DNA from 3 places in the Kitasatospora sp. NPDC096128 genome. Region 1 is predicted to be linked to each of the others. Evidence: riboswitches for the same ligand, from Rfam matches in the RefSeq annotation. Region 1 holds a riboswitch; each other region holds the start of a gene.
The links. Region 1 has a riboswitch for cobalamin ahead of nicT (Nickel transporter NicT). Riboswitches for the same ligand answer to the same signal wherever they lie in the genome.
Positions count from the first base shown of each region.

Region 2: linked by a shared signal. The riboswitch ahead of ABTY61_RS09965 (ribonucleoside-diphosphate reductase subunit alpha) and the one ahead of nicT (Nickel transporter NicT) in region 1 are both predicted to bind cobalamin.
Region 3: linked by a shared signal. The riboswitch ahead of ABTY61_RS22105 (cobalamin biosynthesis protein) and the one ahead of nicT (Nickel transporter NicT) in region 1 are both predicted to bind cobalamin.

Region 1 is NZ_JBEOSP010000037.1:78,950-82,217, reverse strand. It holds gene ABTY61_RS32195 (hypothetical protein) at 1-1,056, opposite strand, end outside; gene ABTY61_RS32190 (ArsR/SmtB family transcription factor) at 1,144-1,539, opposite strand; cobalamin riboswitch at 1,621-1,814, shown strand; gene nicT (Nickel transporter NicT) at 1,847-2,965, shown strand; gene ABTY61_RS32180 (hypothetical protein) at 2,975-3,115, opposite strand; gene ABTY61_RS32175 (type B 50S ribosomal protein L31) at 3,166-3,268, opposite strand, start outside.
Region 2 is NZ_JBEOSP010000006.1:257,926-261,193, forward strand. It holds gene ABTY61_RS09960 (glycosyltransferase family 39 protein) at 1-1,445, shown strand, start outside; cobalamin riboswitch at 1,509-1,649, shown strand; gene ABTY61_RS09965 (ribonucleoside-diphosphate reductase subunit alpha) at 1,844-3,268, shown strand, end outside.
Region 3 is NZ_JBEOSP010000019.1:90,535-93,802, reverse strand. It holds gene ABTY61_RS22115 (alpha/beta hydrolase family protein) at 1-294, opposite strand, end outside; gene ABTY61_RS22110 (helix-turn-helix domain-containing protein) at 721-1,413, opposite strand; cobalamin riboswitch at 1,609-1,736, shown strand; gene ABTY61_RS22105 (cobalamin biosynthesis protein) at 1,845-2,801, shown strand; gene ABTY61_RS22100 (cobyric acid synthase) at 2,901-3,268, shown strand, end outside.

The DNA.
Region 1 (3,268 bases):
GTCGGTCAGGTCGGTGCGGTCGTCCGAGGCCTGGGTCAGGGCGAGTTCGAGCTGGGCGGCGAGGTCGCCGTCGGGGTCGAGCAGGGGTGCGGTCTGGCCGAAGGCGTAGCCGGGGGAGCGCGGGTCGAGTTCGGCGGCGCCGGTGGCGACGATCATCGTGGGGTGTTTCAGGGCGGCGCCGTAGACGGAGACCGAGCCGTGGTCGCCGATCAGGACATCGGCGGCGACCAGCGCGGCCTGCCAGCCCTGGTGGGGCGGGACGAGGCGCAGGCCCATCCGCAGGGCGTCGTCGAGCAGGGCCACGGGGTTGTGCCGGCTCCAGATGTTCGGGTGCAGCACGACGGCCACCGTGTACTCGTCGGCGGGCAGTTGGCGGACCAGTCGCTGCGGCAGGTCATGGTGGCGGCCGAATAACGAGTGCTCGCTCCAGGTGGAGTCGACGACGACGAGCCGGCGGCCGTCGACGGCGCCGAGCGCGGCGCGGTAGCCGTCGCGGGAGCGTCGGCTGCGCAGCATCCGGTCGAAGCACGGGTCGCCGACGACCCGGGCGACGTCCAGCGCCTCGGGACAGGAGGCCCTGAGCCGGTCCAGCTGCTCGGGGTGGGAGAGGCCGAGGACGTCGACGAACACCCGTCCGCGGTGGGTGAGTTCGTTGCGCGAGAGGCCGGCGGAGCTGACCGCGTCGCCGGTGGACTCGGTGACCAGGCGGTTGTAGCCGGCGCCGTGCGGGAGGACGACCAGACGGGCGTCCAGCCGGTGCATGGAGGCGTGGACGGCACAGGAGACCGCCAGGTCGAAGCGGCGGAGGACGGCGTCCTCCCAGTCCAGCACGGTGTAGCCGGGCAGGCCGCGGAGGTAGTCGTCCAGGGCACGGTCGGCGAAGGCGGAGCCGGGGTTGACGGTGAAGTAGTGCTCGATGCCGTCGGGGTCGAGCAGGGCGAGGACGTCCAGGACCCGGGTCGCCGAGGTGAGGGTGCGGGCGACCGCCAGCACGCGGGCCTTGACCGGGCGGGTGTTCCAGCGGTCGGCGGGCCAGACGTGGGGGTGGGACGGCACATCGTGATCGTACTCATCCGGCTGCGCCCGTGGCGCGGTTTGCCGAGTGTCGGTCAGTCCGTCGTCGGGGCCGGTCCGCTGCCGTGGTCAGCCCGCCGCCGCGGTCGGCTCCTCGTGGGGCTCCTCGTGCTCGGCGGCGGCGCACTCGTCGAGGAGGGGGCGCAGGGCGTCGTCCACGAGCCGGTAGCGCACCACGCGTCCGTCCTTGTCCCCGGTGACCACGCCGGCCGTGCGGAGCAGCCGCAGTGCCTGGGAGACGGCGGGGTCGCGCATGCCGGTGGCGACCGCCAGGTCGCTGACGGCGAGCGGGCCGGCCCGGTGCAGGGCGAGCAGCAGGGCGAGCCGTCCGGGGTCGGCGAGCAGGGAGAACCGCTCGGCCCAGGAGCGGACGTGGACGGTGTCCCCGATGGCGGCGATGGCCTCGCAGACCCGGTGCCCGTCGATGGTGCGGTGGCCCGCGCGGTCGGCCGGTACGAGATGCATGCGGACATTCTGGCAGCTCACGACCTGTGATCCTGGACACCTGCACAGGTGCGCAACCTTGCGAGGGTGGTGCCCTGCCCCTACGGTGTTCCCCGCCGTGGTGCTCGGGAATACCGGTGACGGACCCTCAACGGGTCCTGTTCCGGAGCGGCCCTCGCCACTGTGATCGGGGGAGAGAAGTCCGGACCCACATGCCACTGGGCGCTTCGTGCGCTTGGGAAGGCGGGCCCGGAAGCCCCGTAAGCCAGGAGACCGGCCACGGCATCTCACGAAGTCATTCCACGAGGTGCTGGAGCGTGATCCGAAGATGACCCTGCCCGAAACCGCCGCGCCCGCCGAGGCCGGCGCCGCCCCCTCCGTACTGCCCACCTTCCGGTGGAAGCGCGAGGACACCGTCCGTACCGCCGGGCTGATGGGGGTGATCCTGGCCATGCACGTGGTGGCCTTCGGGACCCTCTTCTTCCTGGTGGCGCCCCACAACTACGCCGTCGGCACCCAGGTCTTCGGGGTGGGCCTGGGCATCACCGCCTACACCCTCGGCATGCGGCACGCCTTCGACGCCGACCACATCGCGGTGATCGACAACACCACCCGCAAGCTGATGGCGGACGGCAAGCGGCCGGTCTCGGTCGGCTTCTGGTTCGCCCTCGGCCACTCCTCGATGGTGGTCATCATGGCCGCCCTGGTGGCGGGCGGCGCCCAGCTGGCGAACACGCTGATGGATGACGACTCGGCCACCCACAAGTGGCTCGGGGTGGTCGGCACCACGGCCTCCGGCGCCTTCCTGTACCTGATCGGCGCGCTCAACCTGGCAGCGCTGCTCGGCATCCTCAAGGTGTTCCGCTCGATGCGGGCCGGGCGGTACGACGAGGCGGAGCTGGAGGAGCACCTCAACTCCCGGGGCTTCATGGCCCGGATCCTGAACCGGGCGACCCGCTCGATCACCCGGCCCGGGCAGATGTTCCCGGTCGGCATGGTGCTGGGCCTGGGCTTCGACACCGCGACCGAGGTCACCCTGATGGTGATGGCCGGTTCGGGCGCGGCGGCCGGGCTGCCCTGGTACGCGATCATCTGCCTGCCGCTGCTGTTCGCGGCCGGAATGAGCCTGTTCGACACCCTGGACGGGACGTTCATGAACTTCGCGTACCAGTGGGCCTTCTCCAACCCGGTGCGCAAGGTGTACTACAACCTGACCATCACTGGGTTGTCGATCGCGGTGGCCTTCATCATCGGCACCATCGAGCTGGTCGGCGTGCTGCACGAGAAGCTCGACCTGACCGACCCGGTGACCGGGTTCATCGCGGACATCTCGCTGGACAACGTGGGCTACGCGATCGCCGGGCTGTTCGTGGTGGTGTGGGCGATCGCCATCGCGTACTGGAAGCTGGCGGGCGTCGAGAAGCGCTGGACGCCCGCGAAGCAGTAGCGAACGGGCTCACGCCGCCGCGAGCAGCGGCGTGCCCGCCACGGCGAGCCCGGCGCCGGTGAGCAGCGGAGGTCGGGAGCGCAGCGCGGGCAGCAGGCCGGCGGTGTCGGTGTCGGTGCCGTCGCCGCGCTGAGGGCCTCCTGCGCACACGTGCCGAGAGCGGCGCCCCCTGGGGAAGGGGGCGCCGCTCTCGTGCGCGGTCAGTGCCGGTCGCCGTACCGGCGGCGGAACTGCTCGACCCGGCCGGCGGTGTCGAGCACCCGGGACTGGCCGGTGTAGAAGGGGTGGCTCGCCGAGGAGATC
Region 2 (3,268 bases), on a different contig from region 1:
GCGCCGTCCTGGCCGTCCAGGCCGCGCTCTCGCTGCGCCTGCTCGCCGCCGCGCACCCCGACGAGGCCGCCGCCATGGTCGCCGGCCGCCAGCAGCTCGCCCACCTCCTGCACGGCACCCCGGTCACCACCGACCTGATCGACCGCATCCCCGGCTCCCCGTGGCTCTACCCGCCGCTGGCCGGCGCCGCCGCGAACGCGGACGGCATCTGGGGCACCCGGCTGCTCAGCCTCGGCTTCGGCCTGCTCACCACGGTGCTGCTGTACTCGCTGACCCGGCGGCTCTTCAACGAACGGGTCGCGATCTGCGGCATAGCCGCCTACGCCGTACTGCAGTCCACCGTCGTGGGCGGCTTCTACGGCGCCCCCGAGGCCCTCGCCGTCCTGCTGGTCGCCCTCGCGGCCTGGCTCACCGTGTTCACCGCCCGGCGCTCCCCGGCCCTGGCCCTGACCGCCGCCCCGGCCCTCGCGCTGGCCTGCGCGGTCGCCTACTCGGCGGTCCTCGCCGTCCCCGCGCTGGTGGCCCTGGCCCTCGCCGTCGCCCGGCCGCACCGCCGACCCGGCCCGGCCGCCCTGCGCGCCCTGCTGCTGGCCGTCGGGACGGCGGTCCTGCTGCTGCCGTACGGCCTGCTGGGGAAGGTCGCGGGCTGGTCCCCGTCGTCCGGCGCCGCCCCCGGCTCGGCCGGCCCGATCCTGCTCGGCACCCTCCAGTGGGCCGGCCTGTTCACCGTCCTCGCGGTGGCCGGCACGGTCTCGTACGCGCGCCGCGAGCAGCTGACCGAGCACGACTCGCCCGAGGGCGACCGCGTCGCCCCCACCCGCGCCCAGCGGGCCCTGCTCGGGGCCGTGCTGACCGCCACCGCGCTGCTGGTCCCCGCCGTCCACCTGTGGACCGGCACCTCCGGCGCGCTGTTCCGCCACCTCGGCTACGGCATGCTGCTCGCCGCCCCGATCGCGGGCCTCGGCCTGACCCGGCTGGTCGGAGCCCACTTCCGCCACCCCCAGCTGGGCATCCTGGTCTGGGTCGCGCTGCTGGCCCTCGGCATGGAGCAGTCCGCCCTGCGCTACCAGAACGGGCCCGACTCCGGCCGCCTGCTGGCCGTCCTGCGGGCGCACACCGTCCCCGAGGGCCACTACCTCACCGAGGTCGACGGACTCGCCGAGTACTACCTGGGCGGCGTCAGCAGACCCGAGCAGTGGGTCTCGGCCCGGGCCGGCACGGACTACCGCGACGGCGCCGGAAAACAGCACCACGGAGTGGACGGCAGCACGGCCGCGATCCGGGACGGCTGGTTCACCGTGGTCGTCCTCGACAGCACCGCGCCGGAGGCCACCGACCGGGCGCTGAGCGCCGCGCTGAACACCGGCGGGCAGTACCGGCTGATCGCCCAGTTCACCTCCCCGACCGGCGATTCGAGCACGTACAAGGTGTACCTGAAGCACTGACGGGCCGTCGGAGCCACCGACGCGCGCGACACGACAGGCACAACATGTGGTGCCGCCACAGCCTGCCGCCACTACATGTATGCTCGCTTCTGCTGTCGATGCAGGGGAACCCGGTGGGAATCCGGGACTGCCCCGCAGCGGTGTGCGGGCGGCTCCAGCAGCCGTACCGCGAGTCCGAGTACCTGCCGAACAGCGTGCGCCACGGCCCTCCCGCAGAGGCCGCGCCAAGCACCAGCACCACCCCTCCGGGCCTCGCGGGCGGGCCGGGGAGACACCTCGCGCGACGCTTTTTTGCGTTCGCGCCGTGCTCCCCTGCCCAGATCGGCCCGGTGACCCCGATCACCGCCGCACGATCGCCGCCAGGAGAGAGCGCCTTGACCACCGCTGCCTCAGTCACCCTGCCCGCCCAGGGCTCCGGTACCGCCTTCACCGACCCGACGGTCTCCGACCCCGGCGGTGCTCTCCTGCGGCTGCTCACCGACCGCAGCACCGACCTCACCGAGGTCGACCCCGGCCATGTCGCCGCCGCCGCGCTGCGCGGCCGCCACGCCGGCTCGGACTTCGCCGAGCTGCGCGGGCTGGCCGTGGACGCCGCCGCGTCGATGATCGCCGAGGACCCCCAGTACTCGAAGCTGGCCGCCCGCCTGCTCGCCCTGGAGATCGTCGACGAGGCGAACAGCCAGGGCTCGACCTCCTTCTCCGCCTCGATCGCCGTCGGCCACGCCGAGGGCCTGATCGGCGACACCACCGCCGCCTTCGTCGCCAAGCACGCCGAGGCCCTCGACGCGCTCATCGACACCAAGGGCGACGACCGCTTCGAGTACTTCGGCCTGCGCACCGTCCAGTCCCGCTACCTGCTGCGCCACCCGATCACCCGCAAGGTCATCGAGACCCCGCAGCACTTCCTGCTCCGCGTCGCCTGCGGCCTGGCGGTCGGCGACTCCGAGCAGTCGGTGCGCGAGGTGTCCGAGCTGTACGGCCTGATGAGCCGCCTGGAGTACCTGACCTCCTCGCCGACGCTCTTCAACTCCGGCACCCGGCACCCGCAGATGTCCAGCTGCTACCTGCTGGACTCGCCGCTGGACAACCTGGACTCGATCTACAACCGCTACGCGCAGATCGCCCGCCTCTCCAAGCACGCCGGCGGCATCGGCCTGTCCTACTCGCGCATCCGCTCGCGCGGCAGCCTGATCCGCGGCACCAACGGCAAGTCCAACGGCATCGTCCCCTTCCTGCGCACCCTCGACTCCTCGGTCGCCGCCGTCAACCAGGGCGGCCGCCGCAAGGGCGCGGCCTGCGTCTACCTGGAGACCTGGCACGCCGACATCGAGGAGTTCCTGGAGCTCCGCGACAACACCGGTGAGGAGGCGCGCCGCACCCACAACCTCAACCTGGCCCACTGGATCCCGGACGAGTTCATGCGCCGCGTGAACGCCAACGCCGAGTGGTCGCTGTTCTCCCCCGCCGACGTCCCCGAGCTGGTCGACCTGTGGGGCGCCGACTTCGACGAGGCCTACCGCAAGGCCGAGCTGGCCGGCAAGGCCGTCCGCACCATCCCGGCGCAGACCCTCTACGCCCGCATGATGCGCACCCTCGCGCAGACCGGCAACGGCTGGATGACCTTCAAGGACGCCTCCAACCGCGCCGCCAACCAGACCGCGCTGCCCGGCCGCACGGTGCACTCCTCCAACCTGTGCACCGAGATCCTGGAGGTCACGGACGACTCCGAGACCGCCGTCTGCAACCTGGGCTCGGTCAACCTCGGTGCCCACGTGGCCGTCGGCGCCTCCGCCGACGACCTGCTCGGCGCGATGGACTGGGAG
Region 3 (3,268 bases), on a different contig from region 1:
GCTGTGCAGGACCTCCTCCACCACCGCATGCCCGTTGTCGTCCCACTCGACCGCCCAACGGCCGGGCCGCAGGCTGTCCGGACGGCGGCTGAACGTCACCCGGCCGGCCGCGAGGCTCTGCACCAGCACCGGCCCGGACTCCGGCCCGACACCCCCCGGCCCCATCCCCGGACGGACCATTCGCTCGGAGGCCCGACGGCCCACCACCAGGACGACGGCCCCGGCGGCGGCGGCCGCCACGACGGCTGCGGTTCCCCAACGCATTTCGATCCCCGCTCTGTTCATGCTGTTCATGGACCCGGATGGTGTTCGAGCACCAGTCCACAAGGGGGGTGGCGAGGGGGCCACTGGGCGGGGGCTGTCCGGGGGACCGCTGCGCGGGGGGCTTGGGTGTGGGGGGCTCTCGGGAGGGTGGGTGACGCCGGGGGCGGTTCCGGGGGTGGGCGCTCCGGGGGCTGGATGATTTTCCGACCGCCGACCCTCATCGAGGGGGCTGAGACCGTTGGCGGTCGGAAAATCACCCGTCACGCCCCTCTCCGCACCCACCCCCTCCACCGCCCCCTCCCGCAGCGCGTCCCTCTCGCCTGGGGCGAGGGAGGGGGAGGGGGGTGGTTGGGGTGGGTGGGTTGGTGCGGGTGGGTGGGGCGGGTGGGTGGGGTGGGGCGTTGTGGGCGCGCGGGGGTGGGGCCCGCGTGCCCTGTTGCCTTGGGTGGGGGCCGGTCAGATGGGGATGGCGGAGTGGTGGGTGCTGAGGAGCTGCCAGAAGCGGGGGGTGAGGGGTGGGGTGGGGGTGGTGGGTTGGGTGGTGGTGCCCCAGTGGGAGGGGATGTGGTGTTCCTGGTGGAGGAGGGGGAGGACGGCGGCGAGGTCGGGTTCGGGGACGGGTACCAGGTGGGCGATCGGGCGGAGGTGGGGTTGCCAGCGGCCGGTCACGCATTGGCGGAGGAGACGGTCCAGGGCCTCGCGGCGGCCGGTGGCCTCGACCAGTTCGGTGAGGCGTAGGCCCAGGACTTGGGCGAGGGCGTGGGTCTGGTCCGGGTCGCCGTCCCAGCGGCCGGTGAGTTCGGCCTGGCGGTAGGTGGGCAGGGGGATGCCGACCCGTTCGGCGACGGTCTCCGGGGGGAGCTCCCGGGCGAGGCGGTGGTCGCGCAGGCTGACGGGGTGGCCTGGCATCAGGGAGGCGGCCGGGCACCAGAGGGCGCGGGCCAGGGCGATGAACTCGGCTTCGCCGGGGCGCAGCACGCCGTCCTCCCAGGCCAGGACGTGACCGGGCAGCAGCCGGACGCCGTGTGCGGCCATGCCCTCGGCGACCTGTTCGGGGGTCAACCCGAGGCCGGCCCGGTGGGCGCGGGCGGCCTCCGGCGAGAACGGCACCGGGGTGGGGGCGACGACGGGTGGCTTTCTGCGGCGCATGGCCGAACCGTAGGCGCGGCCGGCGGCGCGGCCCCAGCCGTCGAACGCACGAAGCGGGGGTGCCGGGCCCTTCGTGGCGCTGGGCGATCGCACAGGGCGGGGGCGGGTTCGTCGTGTGACCAACCCCTCCGTGACCTCGGTTGACTCCCGGTTCGGACGCGTGATGGGATCCTGGGGCCAAACGGAGGCATGGAGAGGAAGCCGGTGCGAGTCCGGCGCGGTCCCGCCACTGTCACCGGGGAGCACGTTCGGACATGCCACGGCGGGCCGTCAGGAGCCGCTGGAAGGCCCGGGGGTGCGTCCGACCCGGAAGCCAGGAGACTCTCGCCACCGGTACGTCGATCCAGGGCGCGGACCCTGAGTGAGGACACCCACGCGATGCAGGCTGCCCCGCCCGGTTGGATTCCCAGCTTTTCGTTGTTGTGCGCCCGCTGACCCGGGCCGCCGCCTTCGCGGTGGGCGCCGTCGCGGGCTACGCCGCCGACGCCCGTTTCGCCGATCCGCGCCGCGGCCACCCCGTCGCCCTGTTCGGCAGTGCCGCGGGCCGGCTGGAGCGGCGGCTGTGGCGCGACGGCCGGGCGGCCGGCGCCGGGTACACCGCGCTGTGTGTGGGTGCGGTCGCCGCCGGCGCGCTGGCCCTGGACCGCACGGTCGGGCGCCGTCCGGTGGGCCGGGCCGCGCTGGCCGCAGCGGCGACCTGGACGGTGCTCGGCGGCACCTCGCTGACCAGGGAGGCGCGCACCATCGGCCGCTCGCTCGCCGCAGGTGACCTGGCGGCCGCCCGGGAGCGGCTGCCGCACCTGTGCGGGCGGGATCCGAGCGCGCTGGACGGGCAGCAGATCGCCCGGGCGGTGGTCGAGTCGGTGGCGGAGAACACGGCGGATGCCGTGGTGAACGCACTGGCCTGGGGTGCCCTGGCCGGCACGCCGGGGCTGCTGGCGTTCCGCGCGGTGAACACCCTGGACGCCATGGTGGGCCACCGCTCGCCCCGGTACACCCGGTTCGGCTGGGCCTCGGCCCGGCTGGACGACGTCGCGGGCTGGCCGGGCGCCCGGCTGACGGCCCTGCTGACGGTGGCCGCCGCGCCCGAGCCCGGGACCGCCTGGCGGGTCTGGCGCCGGGACGGCTCCGCGCACCCGAGCCCGAACGCGGGCCAGGCCGAGTCGGCCTTCGCCGGGGCGGTCGGCGTCCGGTTGGGTGGGACGTTGCAGTACGGGGAGCGGGTCGAGCACCGGCCCGTCCTGGGTGCGGAGTTGCGGCCGGTGACGGTGGACGACATCGAGCGGGCCTGCACGCTGTCCCGGCGGGTGGGCGCGCTGGCCTTGGGTACGACGGTCGCGGGGCACGTCCTGCTGCGGATGCTGATGGGGAAGAAGGGGAACGCGTGAGCGAGCGAAGCGAGGTGGGCGCGTGAGCGAGCGCAGCGAGCGAACCATGGGGAGGGGCGCGTTGGGCGAAGCGCCTGCCGAGCGAAGCGAGGTGGGCGCATGAGTACGGCCAACGCACTGCTGGTCGCGGGGACGACCTCGGACGCGGGCAAGAGCGTGGTGACGGCCGGGATCTGCCGTTGGCTGGCCCGCCAGGGCGTGCGGGTGGCGCCGTTCAAGGCGCAGAACATGTCGCTGAACTCCTTCGTCACGGCCGACGGCGCCGAGATCGGCCGCGCCCAGGCGATGCAGGCGCAGGCCGCCCGGGTGGAGCCGGAGGCGGCGATGAACCCGGTGCTGTTGAAGCCGGGCGCGGACGGCCGCAGCCAGGTGGTGCTGCTCGGCAGGCCGGTGGCCGAGGTGGGTGCGCTGGACTACCGGGAGCGCAAGCCCGTCCTGCTGGAGCGTTCCCTGGAGTGCCTGGCGGA